3 regions of the Streptomyces longisporus genome follow, and region 1 is predicted to be linked to each of the others. Evidence: riboswitches for the same ligand, from Rfam matches in the RefSeq annotation. Region 1 holds a riboswitch; each other region holds the start of a gene.
The links. A riboswitch is a leader RNA that binds a small molecule or an ion and turns the genes downstream of it on or off. The one in region 1 is predicted to bind cyclic di-AMP.
Positions count from the first base shown of each region.

Region 1 (10,469 bases):
GCCCGTTTCCTGCGCGCACGAAACCTGTTGAAGATTGTCGAGCCCGTATACCGCCGGGTACAGTCACCGCACTGCTCTGGCAGCCCCTGTTGTCGAGGCGAAAGAGAAGTTGGTGAACGACCGTCACCCGTCGGGGACCATGACCCCGGCTCCGGCTTCCGACGCCGCCTCGGCGCACTACGCGTCGTACGGCACGCAGGAAGCCCAGTACGGCGATTTCACCACGTACGGCGACTACGACTCCAACGGTTTCGCGACCGGCAGTCACGCCACCGCGACCTTCGCCGCAGACCCCCTGTTCGGCAGCCTCCCGGGCGAGAGCACGGGTTCGTACGACACCGGTCACTGGGCCACGGGCGGCCACCAGACCCTGAACTACGACGCGTACGCGGCACAGCACCATGCCGCCTATGACACCGGCGTGTACGACACGAGCGTCTGGACCACCGACCACCAGCCCCTTTCCGTCATCCCGCCGCAGGCCACCGGGCATGACGCCTCGGGCCAGTGGGATGCGAACGCCTGGCTGCAGCCCGACCATCCGGGCGGTCACGCCGACCAGACACAGCAGTGGGAATGGGGCACCCAGGCCTTCGACACCGGCGCATACGACGCCACGCAGTGGAACTCCGAGGGCCCGGAGGCCGACGACACCACCGCTACCGCCGGACCCGCCGGCGACTACGAGCAGCAGGCCGAGCACGGTTCCTACGCCGAATCCGCCGCGGACGGCGGCCAGCCGGACTCCACCGGGGAGCTGCCCTCGGTGGCCCCGCTCCTCGACGAGCAGGAAGAGGTCACGTCGACTCCGGCGTCGCGCTCGGGCTCGCGCAGCGGGGCCCGTTCCCGCCGCCGCGCACCCGCCAAGCGGTCCGCGCTGCTGACCATCGCCGTGCCCTCGGCGTGTGTGATGGGCGTGGCCGGTATCGCCGCCGCCTCCGTGGGCACCTTCACCGGCGACCAGGGCACCTCGACGACCGCGTCGGACGCACAGGCGGTGAAACCATCCGCCGCCAACAACAAGCTGGACACCCAGCTCCGCAGCCTCTCCGCGGGCGCCGACGACTTCGCCGACCGGGCCAGCCGTACGCAGGAGCGCATCGACCTCAAGGCGCAGCAGGAGGCCGAGAAGAAGAAGGCGGCAGCGGAGGCGGCCCGCAAGGAGCGGATGCGCCCGAAGTACGTCCTTCCGGTCACCCAGAAGGGGCTCAGCGCCTACTTCGGCCAGGCCGGCATCAACTGGATGTCCGTGCACACCGGCATCGACTTCCCGGTCTCCTACGGCACGACGGTGATGGCCGCGACCGACGGCACCGTCCGCACGCAGTGGAACAGTGCGTACGGGAACATGATGATAGTGACCGCGAAGGACGGCACGGAGACGTGGTACTGCCACCTCTCCAGCTATCGCGTCGCCTCCGGTACCACGGTCAAGGCCGGCGACCCGATCGCGTACTCCGGGAACTCCGGCAACTCGACCGGCCCGCACCTGCACTTCGAGGTCCGCCCGGCCGGGGGTTCGGCGATCGACCCGCTGCCCTGGCTGCGGAGTCACGGGCTGGACCCGACGTAGGAGAACTGGGGGCTGCGCCCCCAGGATCCCCCAGGTCCCGTTACAGCTTCTCGACCGGTGCGTACCGCAGCAGCAGGCGCTTCGGCTTGGTGTCGCCGAAGTCGATCGTCGCCTCGGCGTTGCCGCCCGTGCCCTTCACGGCCACGACCGTGCCGAGTCCGAACTGGTCGTGTGTGACCCGGTCGCCCACCGCCAGCGAGACCACCGGCTTCTCGGAGGCGCGGCTCGTGGCGAAGCCGGACGCGCCCGACGCCGACGAGCGCGAGCGGGAGGACGACAAGGAGGCGGCCAGGCCCGACGCCGGGCCGGAGGAGACCGGGGCCGTGGCACCCGTCCGCTTCCAGTCCACGTGCTGTGCCGGGATCTCCTCCAGGAACCGGGAGGGCGGGTTGTACGACGGCTGCCCCCACGCGCTGCGCAGCGACGACCGGGTCAGATACAGCCGCTCACGCGCGCGTGTGATGCCGACGTAGGCGAGCCGCCGCTCCTCCTCCAGTTCCTTGGTCTGGCCGAGGGCGCGCATGTGCGGGAAGACGCCGTCCTCCATGCCGGTGAGGAAGACGACCGGGAACTCGAGGCCCTTGGCGGTGTGCAGGGTCATCAGGGTGATGACTCCGGAGCCGTCCTCGTCCTCGTCGGGGATCTGGTCGGAGTCGGCGACGAGCGCGACGCGTTCCAGGAAGTCGGCGAGAGAGCCGGGCTCCTCGCCCTCACCGGACTCCTGCTCGAACTCCAGGGCCACGGCGGCGAGTTCCTGGAGGTTCTCGATGCGGGTCTCGTCCTGCGGGTCGGTGGAGGCCTGCAGCTCGGCGAGGTAGCCGGTGCGTTCGAGGATCGCCTCCAGGACGGTCGCCGGGCCCGCGCCGGACTCGACGATCGTCCGGAGGTCCTCCATCAGTGTGTTGAACCGCTTGACGGCGTTGGCCGACCGCGCGGCCATGCCGTATGCCTCGTCGACGCGGCGCAGCGCCTGCGGGAAGCTGATCTTCTCCCGCTGGGCGAGGGCGTCGATCATCGCCTCCGCGCGGTCGCCGATACCGCGCTTGGGGACGTTGAGGATGCGGCGCAGCGGCACCGAGTCCTCGGGGTTGGCCAGCACCCGCAGATAGGCCAGGACGTCCCTGACCTCCTTGCGCTCGTAGAAGCGGACACCGCCGACGACCTTGTAGGGCAGGCCGACGCGGATGAAGACCTCTTCGAAGACACGGGACTGGGCGTTGGTGCGGTAGAAGACGGCGACGTCTGAGGCCTTCGTCTCGCCGGCGTCCGTGAGACGGTCTATCTCGTCGGCGACGAACTGCGCCTCGTCGTGCTCCGTGTCGGCGACGTAACCGGTGATGCGGGCGCCCGCACCCGCGTTCGTCCACAGGTTCTTGGGGCGGCGGGACTCGTTGCGCTCGATGACCGCGTTGGCCGCGGAGAGGATCGTCTGGGTGGAGCGGTAGTTCTGCTCCAGCAGGATCGTCGTCGCGTCCGGGTAGTCCTCCTCGAACTGGAGGATGTTGCGGATCGTCGCACCGCGGAAGGCGTAGATCGACTGGTCGGCGTCGCCCACGACGCACAGTTCGGCGGGCTGGAGGTCGTACTCGTTCGGCGGTACGTCCTCGTCGTGCGCCCCGGTGCCGACGAGTTCCCGTACGAGCGCGTACTGGGCGTGGTTGGTGTCCTGGTACTCGTCGACGAGGACGTGCCGGAAGCGGCGGCGGTAGTGCTCGGCGACGTCCGGGAAGGCGCGCAGCAGATTGACCGTGGTCATGATCAGGTCGTCGAAGTCGAGGGCGTTCGCCTCGCGCAGCCGCGACTGGTACATGGCGTAGGCCTGGGCGAGGGTCTTCTCGAAGCCGTCGGCGGCCTGGGCGGCGAAGTCCTCCTCGTCGATCAGCTCGTTCTTCAGGTTCGAGATCTTGGCACTGAAGGACTTCGGCGGGTAGCGCTTGGGGTCGAGGTCCAGGTCGCGGCAGACCAGGGCCATCAGGCGCTTGCTGTCGGCCGCGTCGTAGATCGAGAAGGAGGAGGTGAAGCCGAGCTTCTTCGACTCCCTCCGCAGGATGCGCACGCACGCGCTGTGGAAGGTCATCACCCACATCGCGTTCGCGCGCGGGCCGACGAGCTGCTCGACGCGCTCCTTCATCTCGCCCGCGGCCTTGTTGGTGAAGGTGATCGCGAGGACCTGGCCCGGATGCACGTTCCGCTCGCCCAGGAGGTAGGCGATGCGGTGGGTGAGCACGCGGGTCTTGCCGGAGCCGGCGCCGGCCACGATGAGCAGCGGGGAGCCGGAGTGGACGACGGCCGCGCGCTGGTTCTCGTTCAGCCCGTCCAGGAGCGCGGCCGGGTCGAGCGCAGGGCGCAGGGCGCCGTTGCGGTAGTAGGCCTCCCGGTCCGGTGGCACGTCGAACTTCCCGCCGAACAGATCGTCCGGAACCGGCTCCGGTCCGTGATCGTCCTCGGGCGGCGGCGGAGGTTCCTCCTCGTGCCCCCGGGGGGCCTGGAGGTTCGCCAGGAAGCTGTCGTCAAAGAGGCTGCTCATCGCTCTCCGAGTCTAGGGTGCCCCACTGACAGCCCGCCGCCGCCCCGAGAACATCGCCGGAATTGGCGGGCTCGCCCTCTCGCCCTCCGGAACGGCGCCGTCACGTACCGTAATCGAACAGGTGGAGACACGGACCGAAGCGAGTGGGGCCGCCGCTCCTGCGGAAATACCCCCAAGACGCCGCACATCCTCCCGGATTGACGACCGCGTCCGACCCGCTGACCGAAGGTCACGAAAATGTATCGGGCATATCGAACATCAACCTTCACAGGGGCCACACGAGTTGGCTACCGTTCCGGCAGGCCGCACGACCCCCACCGGCGAACGTCGCCGGGCCGCGCGGCCTCCGCCGAGTCCGGGGCGCCGCCGCGCATCCGGAGCCGGGGACCCACACCGACCTTGGGGTGATCGGTCCTCCTCCCTTTCGGGGCACGGACCGTAGGGCAACCCTTCCGAACCACCCGCCCGAACCCGACAGCTAACTCGGTAGGCGGAGCATGGAAGGAGTCGCCTCCCTTGGCGTCGCACCGCAAGTCGCGCCCCGCGGGTACGCGCGTAGCAGGCATACGCACCCCCGCCCTCGCCACGGCCGCCCTCACCTCGGTGGCCCTGCTGTCCCAGTCGGCGAACGCCGCCCCCGCCGCCGACGGCAAGCCCAGCCTCGAAGAGGTCGAGAAGAAGGTCGACGACCTCTACCGCCAGGCGGAGTCGGCCACTGAGAAGTACAACGCGGCCAAAGAGAAGACCGCGAAGCAGCGCAAGAACGTCGACACGCTCCTCGACGACGTCGCCAGGCGCACTCAGAAGCTCAACGAGGAGCGGGACCGGCTCGGATCCTTCGCCGCGGCCCAGTACCGGACCGGAGCCGCCGCACCCGACACGGCGACCTTCCTGCTCGCGGACTCCCCGCAGGACTACTTCGACCAGACACAGCTGATGGGACGGCTGACCTCCCGTCAGAAGAGCGCGGTCGACGAGTACTTCACCGAGGAGTCCGCGACGATGAAGAAGCGTCAGGAGGCCTCCAGGAGCCTCGAGACGCTGACCGCGACACAGAGCGACCTGCAGATCGCCAAGTCCACGGTGCAGAAGAAACTCTCCGACGCGCGCGAGCTGCTGTCGAAGCTGACCGCCGAGGAGAAGGCGCGGCTCGCGGCGATCCAGAAGCAGCAGGAGGAGGCGGCCGCCCGCAAGGCCGCTGAGCTGGCGAAACAGCAGGCGGCGAAGAAGGCCGAGGAAGCGGCCGCGGCCCAGGACGGCGGCTCCGCCTCGGGATCGGGATCCACCTCCGCCGGCGACTCCTCGTACGCCACCAAGGCCGAGAAGGCGCTCGCCTTCGCCCGCGCGCAGATCGGCAAGCCGTACGTCTGGGGCGCCACCGGCCCCGAGTCCTACGACTGCTCAGGCCTCACCCAGGCCGCCTGGAAGGCCGCCGGCGTCTCCCTCCCGCGCACCACCTACGACCAGGTCAACGCCGGCACCACGGTCTCGCTGACCGACGCGCAGCCCGGCGACCTGATCTTCTTCTACGACGACATCAGCCACGTCGGCGTCTACATCGGCAACGGCATGATGATCCACGCCCCGAAGCCCGGCGCGTACGTCCGCGAGGAGTCGATCTACTACGGCGGCGAATCGATCATCCACAGCGTGGTGCGGCCCGCCTGAGACGCCAGGGGGCAGGACACGCGCGCGTGCGGGGCAGTTTGTGATGCACGCGCGCGTGGCCCGCCCTCAACCCGCGCCGCACTCCTTAGCATCGGCCCCATGTCCGGCCCGACCTTCCTCCGCGCCTGGTGGGCGCAGCGTTCGCCGGCGGCCGGGGCCGCCGTGATGGCGACCGGCAGTGTGTCGCTCGGACTGCATCTGACGGGGTACGAGGTGCTGTCGCGGGTCGCCCTGGGACTGGCCTGTGTCTCCTGGGCGGTGCTTGCGGCGGGCTTCGGCGTCCGGCTGGTGCGGGAACCGCAGAGGTGGCGGGCGGAGGCGGGGACGCCGGGGGCGCTGACCGCCGTCGCGGCGACCACCGTCCTCGGGACCGGGTTCTCGGCCCTCGGACGGCAGACCCTCGCCGAGGCCCTGCTCGCGCTGGCTGCCGTGCTGTGGCCGCTGCTGCTGGTGCAGGTCGCACGGCACTGGCGGCGTCACATGCCCGGCGCGGTGTTCCTGTGCAGCGTGGCCACGCAGGGGCTCGCGGTGCTCGGCGCCACACTCGCCGGGGCCGAGGCGACGGCATGGCTCGCACACGCGGCGCTCGCACTGTTCTGGCTCGGGCTCGTCCTGTACTGCTGCGTGCTGGCCCTGTTCGATCTGCGACAGGTGACGGAAGGGCTGGGCGACCAGTGGGTGGCGGGCGGCGCGCTCGCCATCTCGGCGCTCGCCGGAGCGAGGCTCATCGCGGCGGACAGCGCGCGCCTTTACCTGTGGGACGACGACGACCGCGGTGTCCTGCGCGCCGTCACCGTGGCGCTGGTCGTGCTCGACCTGGCCTGGTACGCCGTGCTGCTCGTCGCCGAGGCGGTCCGGCCGCGGCGCGGCTACGACGTGCGGCGCTGGGCGACCGTCTTCCCGCTGGGGATGACGGCGACGGCCGTGCTGTCAGTCGCCGCCGTCTTCGAGGCCCGGTGGCTGAAGGGGCCCGGGCAGGTGCTGTTGTGGATCGCGGTGGCGGCATGGCTGGCCGTTGCCGCGGGGGCCGTCGCCGCAGCCAGTGCCGGCATCAGGTCCACAGCACCGCGATGAAGATGTTTGTCGTGGTGAGCGCGCCCACCAGCCCGAACAGGCCCTTGTCGATCTTCTCGTCGTCCCGCTTCACATAGACCAGGCCGAGGATCACGATCAGCAGGGCCAGCTTGATCCCGATCTTGAGGGTGTTGATGTGATGGTCGTCGGCCTGGTTGAGGCCGACCAGGATCGCGCCGGTGACCAGCATCGTCAGCGCGCCGTGCAGCATCGCCGGGACGAAGCGGGCCTCGCCGCGGCCCATCGCCTTCATCTGGGTGAAGAAGCCGCCGAGGAGCGCGGCGATGCCGATGATGTGCAGGCCGACGAAGAGATGGATGAGTACGTCCATGAGGCCGGAGCTTAAACAGGGGCGCACGGGGCGCCGGACACCGCCCCGGCCTTCATCGGTGGATCCTGCATATATGCGGCCCATAGCACTCCCTCACCCGCACGTGTCCCGGAACCGTCACATCGGTCAGCGCACTGCGTGAAGTCGACGGCGCAAGTCCTGGATCACGGCCGCATACGGTCACCCGGCGATCCACCCGGGGCACTTCCGCACATCGCGTTACCGAGCCGATACAGACAGGTTTAGCGTCCTCCACCAGGTGACCGGCTCCCCACCGCCGCCCGGGCCAGGGGCGGCAGCCGGCCACCACCGCCGAGAAGGTCCGGCGGCGGCCCGCTCCCCCTGTGCGGGCCGCCGCCGGACGCGGAGGGGGTGTCCGGGGTCTGGTGCGTGCAGCTGCAAGGCGGAGGAGGGCGTCGACGCGGAGCGTCGGCAACCGACGACAACGCGGCAGATGTGCGTGCCAGACCCCGCGACGCCGAGCTGATCCGCCGGACACCCCCTAAGCCGCCCCGGAACGGGCGGTCGTACGAAAGGACGGGCAGTCCACGTGGCAGCGCACCGAAAGCCCAGTCGGCGCTCGCTCAACGGCCGTCCGGCCCGGACGGCGTTCACGATCGCCGTGGCGGGCGCGGCGACCGCGACGGGCTTCGACGGGACCGGGCACGCCGAGCCTGAACTGACGCCGACGCAGGTCAGGGCGGAGGTGGACAAGCTGTACCAGGAGGCGGAGGCCGCCACCGAGAAGTACGACGGGGCGAAGGAACAGGCGGACGCGGCCGAGCGGCGGCTGTCGACGCTGCGGGACGAGGCGGCGCGCAAGACAGACCGGCTCAACTCTGCGCGGGACAAGCTGGGTTCGATCGCCGCGGCGCAGTACCGGGACGGCGGTCTCGACCCGGCACTGCAACTCGCGCTGTCGGACGATCCGGACCACTATCTCGAGGGCGCCGAGTTCGTCGACCGGGCGGGCACCCGGCAGGCGGCGGCGGTGGCGGAGGTACGCGAACAGCTGCGGGAGATCGAGCAGTTGCGCGGGGCCGCCCGCATCGAGCTGGCCGGACTCAGGTCGCGGCAGGCGGAGCTGAAGCGCGACGAGAAGGCGATCACCGGGAAGCTGGATACGGCACGGCGCCTGGCGTCCCGGCTGTCGGCCGCCGAGCGCGCCCGGCTCGGGGGCGGCACCGACCGCGCCTCACGGTCCGCCACGGGTTCGCGGGACGGCCTCGTGTCCCTCGGCTCCGCGACCTCCGAGGCGCCCGACTCTCGTGCCGCGGCCGCCCTCTCGTATGCGTACTCCAAGCTGGGCAGCCCCTATGTGTGGGGCGCGACCGGCCCGGACGCCTTCGACTGCTCGGGCCTCGTCCAGGCCGCCTACCGCTCCGCGGGCATCTCCCTGCCCCGCACGACCTACGCCCAGATCGACGCCGGCCGCCGCGTCTCCCGCTCCGAACTGGCCCCGGGCGACCTGGTGTTCTTCTACTCCGGGATCAGCCACGTCGGCATCTACGTCGGCAACGGCATGATGATCCACGCCCCGAACCCGTCGGCGCCGGTGCGGATCGCGCCGATCGACGAGATGCCGTTCGCGGGCGCCACACGCGTGGTGTGAGCTCCGGGCGATGCCCCTCAGACCAGCCGTCGCGCCGTCGCCCACCGGGTCAGCTCGTGCCGGTTCGACAGCTGCAACTTCCGTAGGACCGCCGAGACATGGGACTCGACCGTCTTCACGGAGATGAACAGCTGCTTGGCGATCTCCTTGTACGCATACCCCCGGGCGATCAGACGCAGCACCTCCCGCTCGCGCTGGGTGAGACGGTCGAGGTCCTCGTCGACCGGCGGGGCGTCGGTGGAGGCGAACGCGTCGAGGACGAAGCCCGCCAGACGCGGGGAGAAGACGGCGTCGCCCTCCTGCACGCGGAAGATGGAGTTGATGAGGTCCGTGCCGGTGATCGTCTTGGTGACGTAGCCGCGGGCGCCGCCCCGGATCACGCCGATCACGTCCTCCGCCGCGTCCGACACGGACAGCGCGAGGAAGCGGACGGGCTGCTCGCTGTCCGCCATCAACGCGGCGCAGCGACGCAGGACTTCCACGCCACCGCCGCCCGGGAGGTGGACGTCGAGGAGGACCACCTCGGGGCGGGTCGCGGTGATGACCGTGACCGCCTGGTCGACGTCCGCGGCCTCGCCGACGACCTCGACTCCGGTCTGCTCGGTCCGGCCGATCTCGGCCTGGACGCCCGTACGGAACATGCGGTGGTCGTCGACGAGGACCACACGCACGTGCCGTTCGCCCGCGCCAGTGCCGGCCGTCGGCTCCACAGGCTCCGCGTTCGCCTCGGTCGGGTCGCTCATCACGTCTTCTCCGCCCTCTCCATCTCCAGCTCGACCTCCGTGCCGCCGTCCGGCACCGCGCGCAGCCGCGCCGTACCGCCGTGGCGCTCCATGCGGCCGATGATCGATTCTCTGACGCCCATACGGTCGGCGGGTATCGAGTCCAGGTCGAAGCCGGGGCCGCGGTCCCGGACCGACACGAAGACGGTCCGTCCCTCGACTTCGGCGTAGACCTGTACGGCGCCGCCCTCGCCACCGTACTTGGCGGCGTTCACCATCGCCTCGCGCGCGGCCTGCATCTGTGCGCCGATCCGCTCGTCGAGCGGGCAGTCGCCGACGATGACGACCTCTATGGGGACGCCGTGCTTGTCCTCCACCTCCGCTGCGTTGCGGCGCACCGCGTCGGCCAGGTCGGTGGGTTCGTCGGCCTCGTCCTTGCCGGTGCCCTCGGGCTTGTAGAGCCAGGTGCGCAGGTCGCGCTCCTGGGCGCGGGCGAGGCGGCGCACCTCGTTCGCGTTCTCCGCGTTGCGCTGGATCAGGGTCAGGGTGTGCAGCACGGAGTCGTGGACATGGGCGGCGACCTCGGCACGCTCCTGCGCGCGGATGCGCATCAGGCGCTCCTCGGAGAGGTCCTGGGTCATACGGACGAGATAGGGCCCCGCGAGGAGCGTTATCCCGACGAGGACCGCGAGGGCCGCCTGCAGGACGGAGCCGAGGTGGGCGGCGGAGCCCTGGAGGACGAAGATGCCGGAGACGCCGGCGGTGACGAGGAGGACGCCGCCTGCCGCGCGCAGCAGGGTGAGCGTGCGCCGGCGGCTGCCCACCTCCACCCAGCGGGCCCGCCGGGCGTTGTCCGCCTGGCGCCAGACGAGGGCGACGCCCGCGCCGACGAGGACGGCGGGCCAGAGGTAGGCCTTGGTCCCGCCGCCCACCTTCACATTGCCCACGAAGACCAGGGCCAC
Region 1 covers NZ_BAAASG010000016.1:239,813-250,281, forward strand. The annotation lists gene ABD355_RS33125 (M23 family metallopeptidase) at 113-1,573, shown strand; gene pcrA (DNA helicase PcrA) at 1,614-4,100, opposite strand; cyclic di-AMP (ydaO/yuaA leader) riboswitch at 4,455-4,608, shown strand; gene ABD355_RS33135 (C40 family peptidase) at 4,617-5,768, shown strand; gene ABD355_RS33140 (tellurite resistance/C4-dicarboxylate transporter family protein) at 5,868-6,842, shown strand; gene ABD355_RS33145 (hypothetical protein) at 6,820-7,173, opposite strand; gene ABD355_RS33150 (C40 family peptidase) at 7,724-8,785, shown strand; gene ABD355_RS33155 (LuxR C-terminal-related transcriptional regulator) at 8,803-9,528, opposite strand; gene ABD355_RS33160 (ATP-binding protein) at 9,528-10,469, opposite strand, start outside.

Region 2 (10,469 bases), on a different contig from region 1:
GCGGGTCGAGCTCCGGGAGGTCGGCCGGGGTGCCGTTCTTCTGGGCGGCCTTGGCCGGGACGGTGCCCGCCCAGGCCAGGGACAGACAGTCCTCGCCCTTCAGGAAGCGCTGGCAGCGCACCCCGCCGGTGGCGCGGCCCTTGCGCGGGTACTGGTCGAACGGGGTCAGCTTGGCCGTCGTCTGGACCGAGTCGTCGAGCGTGCCGCGCGAGCCCGCGACCGTGAAGACGACCGCATCCGCCGCCGGGTCCACCGCAGTGAAGGAGATGACCTTCGCGCCCTCGGTCAGCTTGATGCCCGCCATACCGCCCGCCGGACGGCCCTGGGGCCGGACCTGCGAGGCCTGGTAGCGCAGCAATTGCGCGTCGTCCGTGATGAAGACCAGGTCCTCCTCACCGGTGCGCAGCTCGACCGCGCCGACGATCCGGTCGCCGTCCTTGAGCGTGATGACCTCCAACTCCTCCTTGTTGGACGGGTAGTCGGGGACCACACGCTTGACGACGCCCTGTTCGGTGCCGAGGGCGAGACCGGGGGAGGACTCGTCCAGCGTGGTCAGGCAGACCACCGTCTCGTCGTCCTCCAGGGAGAGGAACTCCGACAGAGGCGCACCGCCGGAGAGGTTCGGCGCCGACGCCGTCTCCGGCAGCTGGGGAAGGTCGACCACGTTGATCCGCAGAAGGCGGCCGGAGGAGGTCACCGCGCCGATCTCGCCGCGTGCCGTCGCCGGGACCGCCGACACGATCACGTCGTGCTTGGTGCGCCGGGCGTCGGCGTCCTCCGGGAAGGGCTCCCCGTTCGACGTGCGGGCCAGCAGACCCGTGGAGGACAGCAGCACCCGGCACGGGTCGTCCGCGACCTGCAGCGGTACGGCGGCCGCCGGGGCGCCCGAGGCCTCCAGCAGGACCGTACGCCGCTCGGTGCCGAACTTCTTGGCCACCGCGGCCAGTTCCGAGGAGACCAGCTTGCGCAGCTCCGCGTCCGACTCCAGGATCCGGGTCAGCTCCGCGATCTCCGCGTTCAGCTTCTCCTTCTCCGACTCCAGCTCGATGCGGTCGTACTTGGTGAGACGGCGCAGTGGCGTGTCGAGGATGTACTGGGTCTGGATCTCCGAGAGCGAGAAGCGCTCCATCAGGCGTTCCTTCGCCTGCGCGCTGTTCTCGCTGGAGCGGATCAGCCGGATGACCTCGTCGATGTCGACGAGAGCCGTCAGCAGGCCCTCCACCAGGTGCAGCCGGTCGCGGCGCTTGGTGCGGCGGAACTCGCTGCGGCGGCGCACGACCTCGAAGCGGTGGTCGAGGTAGACCTCCAGGAGCTCCTTGAGGCCGAGGGTGAGCGGCTGGCCGTCCACCAGTGCGACGTTGTTGATGCCGAAGGACTCCTCCATCGGCGTCAGCTTGTACAGCTGCTCCAGGACGGCCTCCGGCACGAAGCCGTTCTTGATCTCGATGACCAGGCGCAGGCCGTGCTCGCGGTCGGTGAGGTCCTTGACGTCGGCGATGCCCTGGATCTTCTTCGAACCGACCAGGTCCTTGATCTTGGCGATCACCTTCTCAGGGCCGACCGCGAAGGGCAGTTCGGTGACGACCAGGCCCTTGCGGCGGGCGGTGACGGTCTCGATCTCCACCGTGGCACGGATCTTGAAGGTGCCGCGGCCCGTCTCGTACGCGTCCCGGATGCCGGCGAGGCCCACGATGCGGCCGCCGGTGGGCAGGTCCGGTCCGGGAACGTGCTTCATCAGGGTGTCGAGGTCCGCGGCCGGGTAGCGGATCAGGTGCCGGGCGGCCGCGATGACCTCGGCCAGGTTGTGCGGCGGCATGTTCGTCGCCATGCCGACCGCGATGCCCGACGAGCCGTTCACCAGCAGGTTCGGGAAGGCCGCGGGCAGGGCGACCGGCTCCTGCTCCTGGCCGTCGTAGTTGGGCGCGAAGTCGACCGTGTCCTCGTCGATCGACTCCGTCATCAGGCTCGTCGCCTGCGCCTGGCGGCACTCGGTGTACCGCATGGCGGCCGGCGGGTCGTCGTTGCCCAGCGAGCCGAAGTTGCCGTGGCCGTCGACGAGCGGCACGCGCATGGAGAAGGGCTGGGCCATGCGTACCAGGGCGTCGTAGATCGACGCGTCGCCGTGCGGGTGCAGCTTGCCCATGACCTCGCCGACCACGCGCGCGCACTTCACATAGCCGCGGTCGGGGCGCAGCCCCATCTCGTTCATCTGGTAGACGATGCGGCGGTGGACCGGCTTGAGGCCGTCGCGGGCGTCGGGCAGGGCTCGGGAGTAGATGACCGAGTACGCGTACTCGAGGAAGGAGCCCTGCATCTCGTCGACGACGTCGATGTCGAGGATGCGCTCCTCGAACGAGTCGTCGGGCGGCGGGGTCTTCGTGCTGCGGCGGGCCATCGCTGCCGGCTCCTCTTTTCTGGCTGCTCGCGCTGAAGCGTGAACGGGTTCTGACGCGACCATTGTGGACCGCGGCACTGACAACGCGGACGAGGACCTGGCGTCGAAGTAGGTTCCCGGCGTGGCGGAAGGCTACGCGATCCGCTGTGGGCGTACGTCGTCCGGGAACTTCGCCGACGATCTGCACGCTTGCATACAGTGGCAGGACCGGCAGGAAAACCGCGGTTCGAACCACCGCATCCGCGAGGCGAAGGGACGTACATGCCCATGGGTCACACGGCCACAGACCAGGCAGGCACCGGGGGCCTGACAGCGACCGAGCACCGCCTGGCCAACGGCCTGCGCGTGGTGCTCTCAGAGGATCACCTGACCCCCGTCGCGGCGGTGTGCCTCTGGTACGACGTCGGCTCGCGCCACGAAGTCAAGGGACGTACCGGCCTGGCTCACCTTTTCGAGCACCTGATGTTCCAGGGCTCCGGGCAGGTCAAGGGCAACGGGCACTTCGAGCTGGTGCAGGGTGCCGGCGGCTCGCTGAACGGCACCACCAGCTTCGAGCGCACCAACTACTTCGAGACCATGCCCGCCCACCAGTTGGAGCTCGCCCTCTGGCTGGAGGCCGACCGGATGGGCTCCCTGCTCGCCGCCCTCGACGACGAGTCCATGGAGAACCAGCGGGACGTCGTCAAGAACGAGCGCAGGCAGCGCTACGACAACGTGCCGTACGGTACGGCGTTCGAGAGGCTGACCGCCCTCGCCTACCCGGAGGGCCATCCCTACCACCACACGCCGATCGGCTCGATGGCCGACCTGGACGCGGCGACCCTGGAGGACGCGCGCGCGTTCTTCCGCACGTACTACGCGCCGGGCAACGCCGTCCTCTCGGTCGTCGGCGACATCGACCCGGAGCAGACGCTCGCCTGGATCGAGAAGTACTTCGGGTCCATCGCCTCGCACGACGGGAAGCCGGAGCCCCGCGACGGCTCGCTGCCCGAGATCATCGGTGAGCAGCTGCGCGAGGTCATCGAGGAGGAGGTCCCGGCGCGCGCCCTGATGGCGGCCTACCGGCTGCCGCAGGACGGCACGCGCGAGGCGGACGCCGCCGACCTGGCGCTCACCGTCCTCGGCGGCGGCGAGTCCTCCCGCCTCTACAACCGGCTGGTGCGCCGCGACCGTACGGCCGTCGCGGCCGGATTCGGCCTGCTGCGGCTGGCCGGAGCGCCCTCCCTGGGCTGGCTCGACGTGAAGACCTCCGGTGACGTCGAGGTGCCGGTCATCGAGGCCGCCATCGACGAGGAGCTCGCCCGGTTCGCCGCGGAGGGCCCCACGGCCGAGGAAATGGAGCGTGCCCAGGCCCAGTTGGAGCGCGAGTGGCTGGACCGGCTCGGCACGGTCGCGGGCCGCGCCGACGAACTGTGCCGGTTCGCCGTCCTCTTCGGCGACCCGCAGCTCGCCCTCACCGCCGTCCAGCGCGTCCTGGAGGTGACGGCCGAGGAGGTCCAGGAGGTCGCCAAGGCCCGTCTGCGCCCCGACAACCGCGCGGTGCTCGTCTACGAGCCGCTCTCACCCGAGTCCGCGGAGCACACCCAGGACGAGGACTTCCCCGAAGACCCCGAGTCCGAAGCCACGGTGGAAGCCACCGACCAGAACGAGGAGGCGGCCAAGTGACCGAGCTCGCCACGATGCAGTTCCACCCGCAGCCCCGGGCGGGCGAGGCCAAGCCGTGGGCGTTCCCGTCCCCCGAGCGCGGCGCGCTCGACAACGGCCTCACCGTCCTGCGCTGCCACCGCCCCGGCCAGCAGGTCGTCGCCGTCGAGGTGCTCCTGGACGCGCCTCTGGAGGCCGAGCCGGCCGGTTTCGAAGGTGTCGCCACGATCATGGCGCGGGCCTTCTCGGAGGGCACCGACAAGCACTCCGCCGAGGAGTTCGCCGCCGAGCTGGAGCGCTGCGGCGCCACCCTCGACTCGCACGCGGACCACCCGGGTGTACGTCTGAGCCTCGAGGTCCCGGCCTCCCGTCTCGCCAAGGCGCTCGGTCTGCTCGCCGACGCCCTCAGGGCGCCCGCGTTCGCCGACAGCGAGGTCGAGCGGCTGGTCCGCAACCGCCTGGACGAGATCCCGCACGAGCTGGCCAACCCCTCGCGCCGTGCCGCCAAGGAGCTCTCCAAGGAGCTGTTCCCGGCGACCTCGCGCATGTCGCGTCCGCGCCAGGGCACCGAGGAGACGGTCGAGAAGATCGACGCGGCGGCCGTGCGCGCCTTCTACGACCGCCATGTCCGGCCCGCCACGGCCACCGCCGTCGTCGTCGGCGACCTCACCGGCATCGACCTGGACGCGCTGCTCGACGACACCCTGGGCGCCTGGACCGGCTCCAAGGCCGAACCCCGCCCCGTGCCGCCGGTGACCGCCGACGACACCGGGCGCGTGATCATCGTGGACCGTCCCGGTGCCGTCCAGACGCAGCTGCTCATCGGCCGCGTCGGCCCCGACCGGCACGACCGCGTGTGGCCCGCGCAGGTGCTCGGCACGTACTGCCTCGGCGGCACCCTCACCTCGCGCCTGGACCGCGTCCTGCGCGAGGAGAAGGGCTACACCTACGGTGTGCGCGCGTTCGGCCAGGTCCTCAGGTCCGCCCCGGACGGCTCCGGTGCCGCGATGCTCGCCATCAGCGGCTCCGTCGACACCCCGAACACCGGCCCGGCGCTGCAGGACCTGTGGACGGTGTTGCGCACCCTCGCCGAGGGCGGCCTCACCGACGCCGAGCGCGACGTCGCCGTACAGAACCTCGTCGGTGTGGCGCCGCTCAAGTACGAGACCGCGGCGGCGGTGGCGAGCACGCTGGCCGACCAGGTCGAGCAGCACCTGCCCGACGACTACCAGGCGACGCTGTACCAGCAGCTCGCCGCGACCGGCACCGTGGAGGCCACCGCGGCGGTCGTGAGCGCCTTCCCGGTGGACCGTCTGGTGACGGTTCTCGTCGGTGACGCGGCGCAGATCAAGGAGCCCGTCGAGGCGCTCGGGATCGGCGAAGTCAGCGTGGTGTCGGCCGAGTAGCGGCACGCGCGCGCGGGACGGCCCTGGTGACGGATGCGTCGCCAGGGCCCTCGTATGTCCGAATTGGCAGAGAATCGAAGGAGAGTTGCCTGTCTGCCCTGTGGGATGCGCTACAAACACCGTGATCCGTTTGGGGATTGAAAGCGGCCCCGCTTAGCGTCGTCCGGGCTGTCCGTCAGGCACCGCGCCGCATCCGCGGCACCGGACAGCCATCGCCGAGTCCCCGTACGGCGCGAGCCAGGGGAGCCGGGGACCCGCCCTCCTGTCGCCGCCATCGCGGCTGGAGGGGCCCAAGTCCCAGGGGTGAATCGGACGCCCGCGCGTGCAGCGAGGGGGTCCGTAGGAGACCTTCCTGCTCCGAACCCGTCAGCTAACCCGGTAGGCGAGAGGGAAGGAAAGGACCAGCCACTACATGGCGTTCACGCGCGCCACCGGGAAGCACCGTCGTCCCACGCGGATGCACCGCACCACCACCCGCGCCGCCGGAGTCGCGGCCCTCGCCGCCACCGGCGTCATCGGCACCCTCGCGGCTCCCGCGCTCGCCGCCGACACCGCCGTCGAGCAGACCGGCCTGACCCCTGTCATCACCATCGGCAACACCATCGCCGACAAGATCGACGCCCAGGCCGACGCCCAGAAGCAGGCCGCCGAGGAGGCCGCGCTCAAGAAGGCGGCCCTGGAGGCGGCACGCGAGAAGGCCGCCGCCCAGGCCAAGCAGGAGCGCGAGGCCAAGGAGCGCGCCGCCCGCGAGGCCGAGCGCAAGCGCCTCAACACGTTCGTGGCGCCGATATCGGACTCGTACGTCTCCACCGGCTACAAGGCCAGCGGCTCCCTGTGGTCCTCCGGCAGTCACACCGGCATCGACTTCCACGCCGCGAGCGGCACGGTCGTCCACGCGGTGGGCGCCGGGACCGTCGTCCAGACCGGGTGGGGCGGCGCCTACGGCAACCAGATCGTGATCAAGATGAACGATGGCACGTACACCCAGTACGGCCATCTGTCGTCCATCGGCGTCTCGGTCGGGCAGACGGTCACCCCGGGCCAGCAGATAGGCCTCTCCGGCGCGACCGGCAACACCACCGGACCGCACCTGCACTTCGAGGCCCGCACGACGCCCGAGTACGGCTCGGACATCGACCCCGTCGCCTACCTGCGCTCGCACGGCGTGAACGTGTGACGACGGATCGCAGGATCCGCTGAAGCCCCGGCTCCCGAGCCGGGGCTTTCGGCGTTTCTGCCGCCCTGCTGTCCAAAAAATATCCATGGATTCCGGCCCGCCGTCGGAAATTCCGCCTCCGTGCAATAGAGTCACCGATACACGTCAATCATCGACGTTTCACGGGGATTAAGTCGGAGGTCGGTCATGCGTATTCCGGCGCACTCGGTGTGCACGGCGATCCGGGACGACATCGTCGCCGGTGTCTACGAGCGCGGCAGCCGGCTCACCGAGGAACTCCTCGCGCGCCGCTACGGCGTCTCGCGCGTCCCCGTGCGCGAGGCCCTGCGCACCCTGGAGGCCGAGGGCTTCGTGGTGACCCGGCGGCACGCGGGCGCGTGCGTCGCGGAACCGACCGAGCAGGAGGCCGCCGACCTGCTGGAGATGCGCATGCTGCTGGAACCGCTCGGCGCCTCCCGGGCCGCCCAGCGGCGCACCGACGCCCATCTCAAGGTGCTGCGCGGCCTGGTCAGACTGGGCCAGGAGCGGGCCAGGAGGGGCAACAGCGAGGATCTGCGCTCCTTGGGGGGCTGGTTCCACGAGACGCTCGCCCAGGCCTCGGGCAGCCCCGCGCTGACCTCGATGCTGACCCAGTTGCGCCACAAGATCGCCTGGATGTACGCCGTGGAGGCGCCGGCCAACCCCGTGGAGTCCTGGGCGGAGCACGGCGCGATCGTCGACGCCGTGGCCCGCGGCGACAGTGAGCGCGCGCGGGCGGTCACCACACTGCACACCGAGCGTTCGAGCGCGGTGCACCGGCTGCGGTTCGGCGGCGCGGAGCGGGCGAACGCTGTGAGGAACTCGCAACATGCCGTAAACATGTCGGGCCTGCGGCATTAACACGGGCACCGTATACAAAGAGGGAACAATTCGCGGGGGCATTATTTCTGCTGCCCGCGATCGGTAATTCCATCGCCTCTGCGCGGGAAAAGCAAAGGGCTCGCCCGGCAATTCGGACGAGCCCTTCTGTGGTGCCGTGATCAGACGGTCTCGGGAAGCTCCTCGAGCCCCTCGGAGACCAGCTTCGCCAGCCGGTCGAGGGCGACGTCCGCACCCTCGGCCTCGGAGGCGAGGACGATCTCCTCGCCTCCCTGGGCGCCCAGGCCGAGAACGGCCAGCATGGAGGCCGCGTTGACGGGGTTGCCGTCGGCCTTGGCGATCGTCACCGGGATACCTGCGGCCGTGGCGGCCCGGACGAAGATGGAAGCGGGGCGGGCGTGGAGGCCCTCGGCCCAGCCGACGTTGACGCGGCGCTCAGCCATGTGATGCTGCCCTTCAGAGTCTCAGGGTTGTCTAGACCAGTTTCCCACACGTGAAACGTCTCCGGAGCGGTCCTGTGTCCCGTCCGGGGTGGGCAGTCGGACCGCGGCCTCGGCCCGACTTCCGTCCTTGTTCTCTTCTCAACGGACTGCCGTGTTCTCCACAGACTGCCTCGCGCCGTTGTCGGACGCGAGCCGTACTCTGGGGCCCATGCAGACCTCGCCGGACCGGCACGAGTACCCCGCCCACTGGGAGGCCGACGTGGTGCTGCGCGACGGCGGCACCGCGCGCATCCGCCCCATCACCGTTGATGACGCCGAGCGCCTGGTCAGCTTCTACGAGCAGGTTTCGGACGAGTCGAAGTACTACCGCTTCTTCGCGCCCTACCCTCGTCTGTCCGCCAAGGACGTCCACCGCTTCACGCACCACGACTTTGTGGACCGGGTGGGACTCGCGGCCACGGTCGGCGGCGAGTTCATCGCCACCGTACGCTATGACCGCATCGGCGCCGACGGCATGCCCGCGTCGGCCCCGGCCGACGAGGCCGAGGTCGCCTTCCTCGTACAGGACGCCCACCAGGGGCGCGGTGTCGCCTCCGCCCTGCTCGAACACATCGGGGCGGTCGCCCGGGAGCGTGGCATCCGCCGCTTCGCCGCCGAGGTGCTGCCCGCCAACACCAAGATGATCAAGGTGTTCACGGACGCCGGGTACACCCAGAAGCGCAGCTTCGAGGACGGCGTCGTACGCCTGGAGTTCGACCTCGAACCCACCGACCGCTCCCTCGCCGTCCAACGCGCGCGTGAGCAGCGCGCCGAGGCGCGGTCCGTGCGACGGCTGCTCGTGCCCGGCTCGGTCGCCGTCGTCGGCGCCGGCCGCACCGCCGGAGGCGTGGGCCGCAGCATCCTCGACAACATCCGTGACGCGGGCTTCACCGGGGCGCTGTACGCCGTGAACAAGGCGCTCCCCGAAGACGTCAAGGAGCTCGACGGCGTCCCCGCCCACCGCTCCGTCCGGGACATCGACGGCCCCGTCGACCTCGCGGTCGTCGCCGTGCCGGCCGAACGCGTCCCCGAAGCGGTCACCGAGTGCGGAGAGCACGGCGTACAGGGACTCGTCGTCGTCTCCGCCGGATATGCCGAGAGCGGGCCCGAGGGTCGCGAGCGCCAGCGCGAACTCGTACGGCACGCGCGCACGTACGGCATGCGGATCATCGGGCCGAACGCCTTCGGGATCATCAACACGTCCTCCGAGGTACGGCTGAACGCATCCCTCGCCCCCGAGATGCCCCGCCCCGGCCGGATCGGTCTGTTCGCCCAGTCCGGCGCCATCGGCATCGCGCTGCTGTCCCGGCTGCAGCGACGCGGCGGCGGCGTCACCGGAGTCACGGGCGTGTCCACCTTCGTGTCGTCCGGCAACCGCGCGGACGTGTCCGGCAACGACGTCATCCAGTACTGGTACGACGACCCCGACACCGACGTCGTCCTCATGTACCTGGAGTCCATCGGCAACCCGCGCAAGTTCACCCGCCTCGCCCGTCGCACGGCCGCCGCGAAACCCCTGGTCGTGGTCCAGGGTGCCGGATCCGCCCCGCAGGGACATGCCGTACGGGCCACCCGGTTGCCGCACGCGACGGTATCCGCGCTGCTCAGGCAGGCCGGCCTGATCCGCGTGGACACGATCACCGAGCTGGTCGACGCGGGCCTGCTGCTCGCACGGCAGCCCCTGCCGGCCGGCCCACGGGTGGCGATCCTGGGCAACTCCGAGTCCCTCGGGCTGCTCACGTACGACGCCTGCCTCTCCGAAGGGCTCAGGCCCCTCAGGCCACTGGACCTGACCACCGGGGCCTCGGCGGAGGACTTCCACCAGGCACTGCTGCGCGCCCTCGGGGACGACTCGTGCGATGCGGTGGTGGTGACCGCGATCCCGGCGATCGGCGAGGGGTCGCCGGGGGATGCCGAGCTGGCGGAGGCGCTGCGATCGGCCGCCGAGTCCGTGCCGGGCAAGCCCGTACTCGTGGTGCACGTGGAGCTCGGCGGCCTCGCGGCGGCCCTGTCGGCCGCGACCAGCACCGCCCCGCAGCCGGACACCACCGCGACCGGCAGCCGCCGGCTGCGCCCCTCACAGCAACTGCCCCCTCCGGCACGCGCACAGGAGCCCGCGGCGCCCGCCACCTGCTCCCGCCTCATCCCCGCCTACCCCGCCGCCGAGCGCGCCGTCCGTGCCCTCGGCGAAGCCGTGAAGTACGCGCAATGGCGCCGCGACAGCGCCGACCCCGGCAAGGTGCCCGAGTACGAGGACATCGACGAGAAGGGAGCCGCCCGGCTCATCGGCCGGATGCTCGCGCGCGGGCAAGGACTCACGCTCGGCACCGAGGACACCTGCGAGCTGCTCGGGCAGTACGGCATCCCCGTGCGCAGGGCGGTTCCCGCCTTCACCCCCAACGACGCCGTCCGGGCCGCCGAGACCCTCGGCTACCCCGTCGCCCTCAAGGCCACCGCCCCGCACCTGCGCCACCGCGCCGACCTCGGCGGCGTACGCCTGGATCTCG
Region 2 covers NZ_BAAASG010000009.1:117,350-127,818, forward strand. The annotation lists gene ABD355_RS19530 (DNA gyrase/topoisomerase IV subunit A) at 1-2,395, opposite strand, end outside; gene ABD355_RS19535 (M16 family metallopeptidase) at 2,657-4,060, shown strand; gene ABD355_RS19540 (M16 family metallopeptidase) at 4,057-5,445, shown strand; cyclic di-AMP (ydaO/yuaA leader) riboswitch at 5,649-5,845, shown strand; gene ABD355_RS19545 (M23 family metallopeptidase) at 5,858-6,622, shown strand; gene ABD355_RS19550 (GntR family transcriptional regulator) at 6,809-7,501, shown strand; gene ABD355_RS19555 (HPr family phosphocarrier protein) at 7,642-7,923, opposite strand; gene ABD355_RS19560 (bifunctional acetate--CoA ligase family protein/GNAT family N-acetyltransferase) at 8,132-10,469, shown strand, end outside.
Region 2: linked by a shared signal. The riboswitch ahead of ABD355_RS19545 (M23 family metallopeptidase) and the one ahead of ABD355_RS33135 (C40 family peptidase) in region 1 are both predicted to bind cyclic di-AMP.

Region 3 (10,469 bases), on a different contig from region 1:
GGACGGCCGGTGTACGTCGTGCACACCGAGAGCCGCTCACCGGACGGCACCATCAACATGAGCCGGCACAGCGAGACCGGCCTGGGCCTCGGCTTCGTCGAGGTGATGGTCATGGAGCTCGATCGCCTGGCACCCTCCTTCGCGCGGGTGGTCGTGGGTGTGGCGATCCATCAGAGCGGCGGCCCCAAGTTCTTCGGCAACATATCGAACACGGGCGTGCTGGTCGTCGACGGGTACACGGAGCTGCTCAAGGACGACTTCGGGCAGGTTGCCGACGCCACCGCGGCGACGGTCGCCGAGTTCACCCGGGACGCCTCCGGTGCCTGGGAGTTCCACGCGATGGTCCGCGGCTTCGACAGCGACCCGACGCTCTTCGCGGCGGAGATGGGCGGCACCCCGCGGCCCTGACCGGCGTCCGACGCGCGCCGACCTCGTTCACCCGACCGCGACGTGATCGTCCGGGCGCGGACGCTCGGCCCGCGCCCCCGGCGACTCCGACCGGCATACCGGAAGGAGGGGCCGGGCGGGCGCCCGCTTGCGGCCGCGTTCGTGGAAAAGGGCCAGGACGATCGCGGTACCGACCGCTATCAGATGCTCGCGGCCGGCCAGATTGGGTACGGCGATCGACTCCCACACCATCGACCCGCCGGTGAGGGCGAACACGATGGGAGCACGCTGGACGATCGCGACATAGGTGAAGAGACCCACGACGGCGGCGGACGGGCCGGTGTCCAGCACGTGCCCGACGCCACGCGGCAACCCCAGCCCGCCCCAGCCCGGGCCCAGCGCGATCATCACCCGCACCATGAGGGTGCCGGCGAGGGTGGTCGCGTACGAGATGACGAGCGTTCTGGCCCGGCCGAGGATCAGCTCTGCGAGGGCGAACGCGAGGAACAGGCTCGTGATCCCCGCCCACACGGGCAGATCCAGGGCCGGGACATACAGGGACACCGGCGTCCGCAGCAGGGCCAGCCACAACGGCAGGTCGCCCTTGACACCGCCGAGCAGCCGTACGACCACCGCGCCGGCCGGCCGCTGCGCCAGCGCATGGAAGAAGATGACACCGAAGGCGGCCAGGAACGCCAGGAACAGTGCGGGCACCCCGCGTCGCCTGAGTTGCCGTACCGGATCGACGACGATGCCCTGCCACTCGCCCCGCAGCGTGCGCACGACGAATGCCGACACCCGCCACAGCGCGCCGCGCGGCCGCCGGTACTCACGGTCGGCCGGATCGCCCCACAGTCCGTGGGCACGCAGCCAATCCGCGACGCCGCCCGCGCACCGCACCCCCTTGCGTAGCAAAACTCCCCCGCCTCCCGTCCATCGCCCCACCGGAGGGTCGTAACGGGGCGAGGCCGCCCCTAGGGGGGCTATGCCCGGCGGCGGGGTTTCCTTCGCTTGGCGCCCTTGGAGACGTCGGAACCGGCTCTCGGGTTGCGTCCCGCCGACTTCCCGGTCGACTTTCCGGTCGTCCTTGCCGCCGCGGGCTTGCGTCGGGCGCCGGTCGTGTCGTCCGCCTTGGCCTTCGTTTCCCCTGTCGCCGTCTTGCGTCCGCGGGAGCTGTTGACCGTGCGACCGCGGACGATTCCGATGAAGTCCTCGACCAGGTCGGTGGTCGCCTCCTCGGGCCACGCCAGGGCGACGCTCGACTCGGGGCCGTCCAAGAGTGGCCGGTACGTGAGGTCCTTGCGGTGGTGCAAACGGGCCAGCGACTGGGGGACGACCAGGAGGCCGACGCCCGCCGCGACGAGTTCCACGGCGTCCTCGGTGGTGGCCGGGCGCTCGAAGGCGGGCTCGCCGGGCGGCCGGTCCCAGTCGAAGACGTCGTCGAGGGGATGGAGGAGCACCTCGTCCGCGAGGTCCTCGACGGTCACCTCGTCCGCCGCCGTGATCACATGGTCCTTGGGGACGACGACCACCGTGGTCTCGGTGTAGAGCGGGATCGCGCTGAAGAACGTACGGTCGACCGGCAGCCGTACGAGTCCCGCGTCGGCCCCGCCCGCGCGCAGCACGTCGGACGCCTCGGCGGCCGGTACCGCGAGGAGGTTCAGCGGGATGTCGGGCAGGCGCTCGTTCCAGATCCGCACCCACTTGGCGGGCGTCGCTCCCGGGACGTACGCAAGCCGGAACGCCTGGGATTCTTCCGAGCCTGTCACCAGGCCAGGCTACCGGCCGTGGTCGGAGGGCTCGAACATGCTCGATACCCTGGACGGCATGAAGTCGCACCAGAGCACCCAGACGATGAAGCCCGCGACCGCGGCGAAGAAGCTGGGTGTGTACCTCGAGGCCACACCCGCCGAGTTCCGGGAGGGTGTCGTCTCACGAGCCGAGCTCGACCGGCTCCAGGCCGAGCCGCCCGAGTGGCTGCGCGAGCTGCGGGCCAAGGGCCCGCACCCCCGTCCGGTGGTCGCGGCGAAGCTGGGCGTCTCCATCGCGGGTCTCGCCCGCGGCGGGATCACCGAGGCGCTCACCACCGAGCAGATCGAGGCCCTGAAGCAGGAACAGCCCGAGTGGCTGGAGAAGGAGCGCGCCACCCAGGCCGAGGTCCGCAAGGAGGCGGCGCGCATCAAGAAGCGCAACGCCGAGCGCGAGGCTCGCGGCGAGGGCCCGCGGGCCTGACGCGGCCCGTTCGCGACGGACGGTCGCCGTCCGGATCCACTGTGTGCACAACACACGGTTCTGACGGCGCGTCACGACGAAGGTCACAAAAGCGTATCGGACATACCGCCCTTCAACCTTCACACGAGCCGCACAAGTTGGCTAGCGTGGCTTCAGGCCGCACGAGTTCCTCCGGCGAACCCCGCCGGGACGCGCGGCCTCCGCCGAATCCGGTGCGCCCCTGCGGCAGCCGGAACCGGGGACCCAACCGAACGACGGGGTGAATCGGCCCAACTGCCCGCGAGGCAGGGGCCGTAGGGCATGCCTTCCGGAACCGACCGCCCGAACCCGACAGCTAACTCGGTAGGCGGAGTACGGAAGGAGTACGGCTCCCATGGCGCCGGATCGACCATCGCGCACCGGAGGCTTCGGCCTTCCCGGTATGCGCAACTCCGCTCTCGCGACCGCGGCCCTCACCTCGGTGGCCCTGTTCTCGCAGACCGCCGACGCCGCACCGACGACCGGTGACGAGGGGCCCAGCCGCGAAGCCGTCCGGCAGCGGGTGAGCAGCCTCTACGACCAGGCCGAGTCCGACACCGGCAACTACAACTTCACCCGGGCCCAGCTGCTGGGAGCGCGGCCGCCCGCCGCCCCGCCCCGCCAGCGCGGCCGCTCGGATCCGGCACTCGACTCGGTGTCCCGGCGGTGGTTCGACGGAGCACGCGCCTCGTTGGGTCCGACGGTTCCCGCGGTGCTCCCGGCCGACCGCATGCCGGCTCGCCAGGCCGAGCCCCGGCGCCCGGCGGACGGCCGCTCCACCGCCCTGGAGCCGGCGGCGACCGCCCGGCCCGCGGCCGAGCTGCCCTCCGCGGAGTCCCGCCGTCCGGTCGCCGAGCTGACCGCCGGTCCCACGGCCGCACTCCCCGCCGTCCCCCAGCCCCGCCAGGAGGCCGCCCCCGCGCTGCCCGCTACGGCCCCCGAGTCCAGGCAGACCTCCCTGCGCAGGTCCAAGGAGCAGAACCAGCGCAAGATCGCGGCGGCCAGCGAGCTGCTGTACCGCTACACCGCCCGGCAGACCTCCGCACCACGCCCGGCCGTTGAGGCCGTACCGGCCCAGCTCCCCTGGCAGGGCCAGGCGCAACAGACAGGTCCGGCGGCCGAGGAGGCGTGGCGGCTGCAGCAGCCGACGGTCCTCGACACGGGCCTGCCCCCGGCCGGGGAACAGCTCATGCAGCCGTCCGTCCTCGACACCGGCGTACCCGCGGTCGAGCAGTGGCGCACGCAGCCTTCCGTGCTCGACGCGGGTGCACCCGCGACGCAGGAGTGGTATACGCAGCCTTCCGTGCTGGACACGGGCGTACCTGCGGTGGAGGGATGGCGCACTGAGGCGTCCCCCGTGCTCGACAGCGGAATACCCCAGGCCGGGGGGTGGACCGTGCAGCCGTCCGTCCTCGACACGGGTGTGTCCGCCGCCGTTGCGCCCACCGCCACCAAGGCCGACAGGGCGATCGACTTCGCCCGTGCACAGATCGGCAGGCCGTGTCTGTGGGGTGCGGTCGGGCCGGAGTCCTACGACAACGCCGGGCTCACCCAGGCCGCCTGGCGGGCCGCCGGGGTCACCCTGCCACGGACGACGTACGAGCAGGCGGGCGCCGGCACGGTGATTCCGCTGGCCGAGAGCCGCCCCGGAGACCTGATCTTCTTCAACGACAACTTCAGCCATGTCGGCCTCTACACCGGCAACGCCTTGATGATTCACGCGCCCGGCCCGGGCGCGGTCATCCGCGAGGACTCGGTGAACTATGCAGGCGAAGCCGCGGTCCGTATCGCCGTACGCCCTGTATGAGATCAGGAACGCCGGCAGAGGCGTGACACCAGCAGCCCGATGAACTAGGAGGCCGCCGACGGAAGTCGGCGGCCTTCTTCTTGCTCGCCACAGGCACCCCGCGGCATCCGGTGACGCATGCACGGGCTCGGTGAAATGTTTCAGCCGGATGCGCAGCCGCGACGACACCGGCTACCTGCGGCGGATCCACCCGGAGTACGAGCTCAGGCTGCCTCGGTGGTGAAGGATGACCGCGTGAGCAACGAGAACACACAGCGACTGGCCGGGAAGGTCGTGGTCGTCACCGGGGCGGCCCGGGGCCAGGGTGCCGCCGAGGCGGAGGCGCTGACCCGGGCCGGCGCCCGGGTGATAGCCACCGACGTGCGGCCCGAGGGCGACGTACGCCGCCTGGACGTCAGCAGCGAGAGCGACTGGGCGGCGCTGGCCGCCGAGCTGAAGGAGTCGTACGGGGAGATCCACGGGCTGGTCAACAACGCGGGCGTCATCCGGCGCGAACGGCTGGGTGAGGTGCGTCCCGAGGACTTCGCGCAGGTCCAGGCGGTGAACACGACGGGACCGCTGCTCGGCATCCAGTACCTGGCCCCGCTGATGCCGCCCGGTTCGTCGATCGTCAACGTCGGCTCGTCCGCCGCGCTCACCGGCTACTACCCGGTGGCGTACACGGCCAGCAAGTGGGCGCTGCGCGGGGTGTCGAAGATCGCCGCGATGGAGCTGGGGCCACGGGGCATCCGGGTGAACACCGTCCACCCCGGCTATGTCGAGACCGAGATGACGGCGGCCGCCACTCCCGCCTTCCGGGAGGCGACCCTCCGCGAGACCCCGCTGGGCCGCAGCGGAAGCGTCGAGGACATCGCACCGCTCGTGGTCTTCCTGCTGTCCGACGAGTCGTCGTTCATCACCGGGGCGGAGATTCCGGTGGACGGGGGCCTCACCGCGCACGGGGGCGTCAAGTCGATCTCGGATGCGATGCGTACGGACCCGCCCGTGCCGGAGTGAGCCGTGCGGGGCCGCCGGTCCCCCGCGCCGGCGGCCCCGGCACGGCTGGGGTTCCCGGCGTCCTCCCCGAGCGCCGGGACTCCCCGCTGCGGCTGCCGTGGCGCCGGTGTGCTGGAGTACATGCGAGAACGTCGTTGTTGCTCGAGGGTGCTCGCATGCAGTCTGGGGCAGTGGACGACGTCGCCGGTATGGGTACAACTGCGTACGCGGCGGACGAGCGGAGAAGAACGTGGCACAGGTGCCGGGCGGGGCCCACGAGCGCATGCTGTCGGTGGCCGTCGCCGCCCTCAACGAGCGTGAGCCGGAGCGGTTGTGGCCGCTGCTGGCGTCCGCCCTGCCCGGCCTGTGCGGCGGCGAGACCCTGATCTACAAGCTCGACGACTGGAACGAGGCCCAGGGCACGGTCGGCATGCCCTCCGAGGTCGCCGTCGAGTTCGACGGGCTCGGGGAGGAGGACCTGGGCCTGCTGCGGGCGGGTTTTCCGTTCGCGGACCACTACGCGGGCGGGCCGGACCGGACTCCCCTCACGGCACGCGCGGCCGCCGGCGCCGCATGGTCGGCGAGCCCGACCGCGCGGCTGATCGGCGACGTCATGGACGCGGACCACGTGCTGGCCGTACCCCTGCCCCAGACGACGACGCCGATCACCGGTTGCATGATCTACCGCTCCGGTACGGACTTCACCGAGGACCACGTCCGGGTGGCCCGGCAGCTGCAGCCGCTGCTGGCGGCGGTCGAGCAGCAACGGCAGCTCCTGGAGCGCTTGAAGCGGACGCCCGCCCCGGAATCCGCGGGCGAAACGGCCGTTGACTGTCCTCTCACCCCGCGGGAGATGACCGTCCTGCTCCTGCTCACGGACGCCCTGACCGCGGCCGCGATCGGCCGGCGGCTCGGCATCTCGGACCGCACGGTCCACAAGCACATCGAGAAGATCTACCGCAAACTCGGCACCCGCGACCGGGTCAGCACGGTCCTGCGGGCCCAGCAGCTGGGGCTGATCCCCACGCCGTGACCGGTGGCGGCGCGGTCAGGGCCGGCGCGCGCGGTACAGGTCGCGCAGCAGGGCGATCTCGGCGCCGTGGTGCAGGACTTCCTGGTTGACCCACCACACGATGTCGACGAAGGGCTCTTCCGGGTCGCTGCCGTGCGGATACGTGCAGTGGCCGACCTTGTCGAGCGCCGCGTCGCCACTGCTCAGCAGCGCCCCCCGCCAGGCCGTGACACCGGCGTCGAAGGCGGCGACGGCCGCTGCCACGTCCCCGCTGACGAGGTAGTCGTCCCGGGTGAGGCTGTGGGTGCCTGCCGTGTGATCGGCGCGGAGGGTCAGCATCTCGCTGAGGTGGCTCAGCCGCCACGCGATGGTGGTGAAGGGCGGCGGCCAGGGGTGCGGGTAGGACGCCGCGTCACGCCCCCAGTCTCCGTCCGCGGCGCCGGCCAGCAGGGTGGCGCGCGGCCCTGGCCCGTCCGCCCGTCGCCGCACCGACCAGCAGTCCGCCACCGGCTCCCACAGGTACTCCTCGTCGGTCATGGGCCCGACCTCGGTGTCCGAACCGTCGCCGCTGTCCATCACCGGCCCGGTCAGCCGGGCGGTCAGACGCCCACAGGCGAAGTCGAACTGCTCCAGCAACGGAGCCAGACGGGATACGGTCACCGACACTCCCATGGCGGACTCGTGGACGTACGGCGCAGGCATGAACCGACCGGCTAGCCTGGCACGACCGGCGCACACTCCGCCTCTCCTTTTCCGAGGCCGGGTATTCCGGCGACGGGTTCCCGATGACAGGGAGTCGGCCATGAAGCCGAACCGCTCCATCCCCTCCTCGACCGTCATCCCCGTCCTGATCTACCCCGATGTACGCGCGGCGGTCGCGTGGCTCGGTGCGGCCTTCGGGTTCGTGGAACGGGTGCGGATCGGCGAGGACCACCGGGCGCAGCTCGGGTTCGGGGACGGCGCCGTGATCGTCGGGGACACCCGCAAGGACCGCCGTCCACCGCGGCCCGGCGAGGTCACGCACTCGGTCATGGTGCGCGTCGAAGACGCCCGCGCCCACTGTGAACAGGCCCGGGCACACGGAGCACGCATCGTCATGGAGCCGACCGACTTCGAGTACGGGGAACGCCAGTACACGGCCGAGGACCTCGCGGGCCATCGGTGGACGTTCTCGCAGACCCTCGCGGACATTGCGCCGGAGGAGTGGGGCGGGCAGTCGGTCTCGGTCGGCTGAGGAGCGTCAGCCCGGCGCGGGTCCCGTCCCGCCCTTGAGTCGTTCCAGGTCGGAGGGGCGGACCTGGATGACGACCAGGGCGATCAGGGCGGCGAGGACGGTGAAGATCGCTGCCATGATGAAGGCCGCCGAGATCCCGGACGTGAGGACGTGGTCGGACCAGGGGCTCGGGAGCTGCCCGGTGTGCTTGAAGCGCAGGCGTTCGGCCGGGGTGGCCTGGGCCAGGAAGCGCGGGATCTGTTTGTGCGCCTCGTTGGTGCTGGCCGTGCCGAACATGGTGACCAGGATGGACAGGCCGAGTGAACCGCCCACCTGCTGTGTGGCGTTGAGGAGTCCGGAGGCCGCGCCGGTCTCCCGGACGGGGACGTTGGACAGCGCCATGAGGGTCAGCGAGACGAACTCCATGCCCATGCCCAGGCCGAAGACGCAGATGGGGCCGAGGATGCTGCCCGCGTAGGTGGAGTGGACGTCGGTCAGGGTCAGCCAGGCCAGACCCGCCGCCGCGAGAACGGCGCCCGCCACCATGAAGGGTTTGGGGCCGAACTTCGGCAGGAACCGCGAGGCGAGCGCCGCGCCGACCGCGATGACCGCGCTGACCGGCAGGAAGGCGAGCCCGGCCTGCAGCGGGCTGAAGCCCAGGACGTCCTGCACGAAGAGCGTGAGGAAGAAGAACATGCCGAAGATCGCGGCGGCCAGGCTCAGCATGATGCCGTAGGTGCCCGCGCGGTTGCGGTCGGCGAACATGTGCAGCGGGGTGATGGGCTGCCGCGAGCCCCGCTCGACCAGGATGAACACCGCCAGGACCACGACCGCCGCGGCGAACGAGGCCAGTGTGAGGGCGTCCCGCCAGCCGTCCTGGGCGGCTCTGATGAACCCGTAGACCAGCAGCACCATGCCCACGGTGGAGGTCAGCGCGCCGACGATGTCGAAGTGGCCCGGATGACGTTCGGACTCCTTGATCCAGCGGGGTGCGGCGAGGGCGATGAGCGCGCCGATCGGGACGTTCACGAACAGCACCCAGCGCCAGTTCAGCCACTCGACGATCATCCCGCCGGCGAGCAGCCCGATGGCGCCGCCGCCGGAGGAGACCGCCGCGAACACGCCGAAGGCCCGGTTGCGTTCCGGGCCTTCGCGGAAGGTCGTGCTGACCAGGGAGAGCGCGGTCGGCGAGGCGATGGCCCCGCCGACGCCCTGGAGGGCGCGTGCGGCGAGGAGTTCGCCGGAGTTCTGGGCGAGCCCGCCCAGCAGGGAGGCGATGGCGAACAGCAGCACCCCGAAGACGAACATGCGCCGCCTGCCGAGGATGTCGCCGGTACGGCCGCCGAGGAGCAACAGGCCGCCGAAGGTGAGGGTGTAGGCGTTGACCACCCAGGACAGGCTGGTGGTGGAGAAGTTCAGGGCGCTCTGGATGTGCGGCAGCGCGATGTTCACGATGGTGATGTCCAGGACCACCATCAGCTGGCAGGACGCGATGACCAGCAGCGCCATGCCGTTTCCGCCGCCGCCCGGTTCGCGGGTGGCGGCCTGTGATGCGGAGGTCGGCTGCGGGCTGCTGCTCATGGCGTGTCGCACTGGGCGTAGTGAACGGTTCCGTCCACCCCGGCGTCTACCGTTCGACCGTACGCCCCTGTCGTGACCGTCACCACTTGATTGATCGGGTGACGGTTCACACCGGTCTTCGGGGAGTCGAGCGGCTCATGGGCGGGTCTTGTGGGTCATGGCGAACTCGTCGGCCTCCGGCAGGTCGAACTCCCCGTGGTCGCTGCCCAGCCCCTGCGCCACCAGTGCGGCCGCGGCGCTGCCCAGCACGGCGGCCTCGCGCGGGGTGCGGCCGAGGCCGATGCCCCGCAGGAAACCGGCCGAGAACGCGTCGCCGCAGCCGGTGGTGTCGACGACGTCGACCTCGAAGGCAGGGACCGTTTCCGTGCCCTCCGCGGTCACCAGGAGCGCGCCGTCGCCGCCGCGGGTGACCGCGACGAGGCCGGCGCCGGCGGCGAGGAGCTTCTTCGCGCCGGTCACGAGGTCCTGCTCCTCGCTGAAGCCGAGGACCTGGTCGTCGTTGGGGAGCAGGTAGTCGACGTGCGGGAGCAGCGGTTCGATCTGGTCGAAGGTGCCCAGCTCGCCGGGGGCGAGGAGGTCCACCGAGGTGACCACCTCGTGCTCCTTGGCGTACGCCAGGATGCGCGCGGCGACATCGGCGCCGATCAGCTCGGGGCCGCCCAGGTGGAGGTGGGTGGCCTCGGCCACGGCGTCCCAGGGCACGTCATCGAGGCCGTAGGTGATGTTGGCGCCGAGCAGATGCAGCGAGGGACGGTCGCCGTTGGGTCGGATGGGCAGGACGCTCGTGGAGGTCGAGGTGTCGATACGGCGGACGAGCAACCCGGTGTCGATGCCTGCCCTGTCGAGGAGCTGGACGAGCAGGTCGCCGGTCGGGTCGCTGCCGATCGCACCTGCGGTGCGGACCTGGGCGCCGAGCTTGGCGAGCGTGAGGGCGGTGCCGCCGGCCGTCCCGGCGGCGGTCATCCGGATGTCGTCGACGAGGGTCGCGCCCTGGCCCTCGGGTATCTCCTCCACCGGCCGTACCAGTACGTCCAGCACGTGCACGCCCATCGTGACGACCTTCATCGCTCTTCCTCCTGCGCGGGTGGTACGGGGTGGGTGGTGCCGTAGTTGCGGGCGATGGCGGCCTCGATGACCGCGAGTTGCTGCTGTTCGTCGAGGACGCGGGGTGGTCCGAGCACGGCCGCGCGCTGGTAGACACCGCAGGCCCACTCCAGCAGCAGGGCGTGCTCGACGGCCTTGTC
Region 3 covers NZ_BAAASG010000002.1:825,318-835,786, forward strand. The annotation lists gene ABD355_RS05305 (TerD family protein) at 1-408, shown strand, start outside; gene ABD355_RS05310 (hypothetical protein) at 436-1,194, opposite strand; gene ABD355_RS05315 (LysR family substrate-binding domain-containing protein) at 1,371-2,156, opposite strand; gene ABD355_RS05320 (DUF5997 family protein) at 2,215-2,619, shown strand; cyclic di-AMP (ydaO/yuaA leader) riboswitch at 2,811-2,984, shown strand; gene ABD355_RS05325 (C40 family peptidase) at 2,993-4,444, shown strand; gene ABD355_RS05330 (SDR family NAD(P)-dependent oxidoreductase) at 4,679-5,440, shown strand; gene ABD355_RS05335 (helix-turn-helix transcriptional regulator) at 5,670-6,452, shown strand; gene ABD355_RS05340 (DinB family protein) at 6,468-7,091, opposite strand; gene ABD355_RS05345 (VOC family protein) at 7,234-7,665, shown strand; gene ABD355_RS05350 (MFS transporter) at 7,672-9,225, opposite strand; gene ABD355_RS05355 (carbohydrate kinase family protein) at 9,361-10,290, opposite strand; gene ABD355_RS05360 (class II aldolase/adducin family protein) at 10,287-10,469, opposite strand, start outside.
Region 3: linked by a shared signal. The riboswitch ahead of ABD355_RS05325 (C40 family peptidase) and the one ahead of ABD355_RS33135 (C40 family peptidase) in region 1 are both predicted to bind cyclic di-AMP.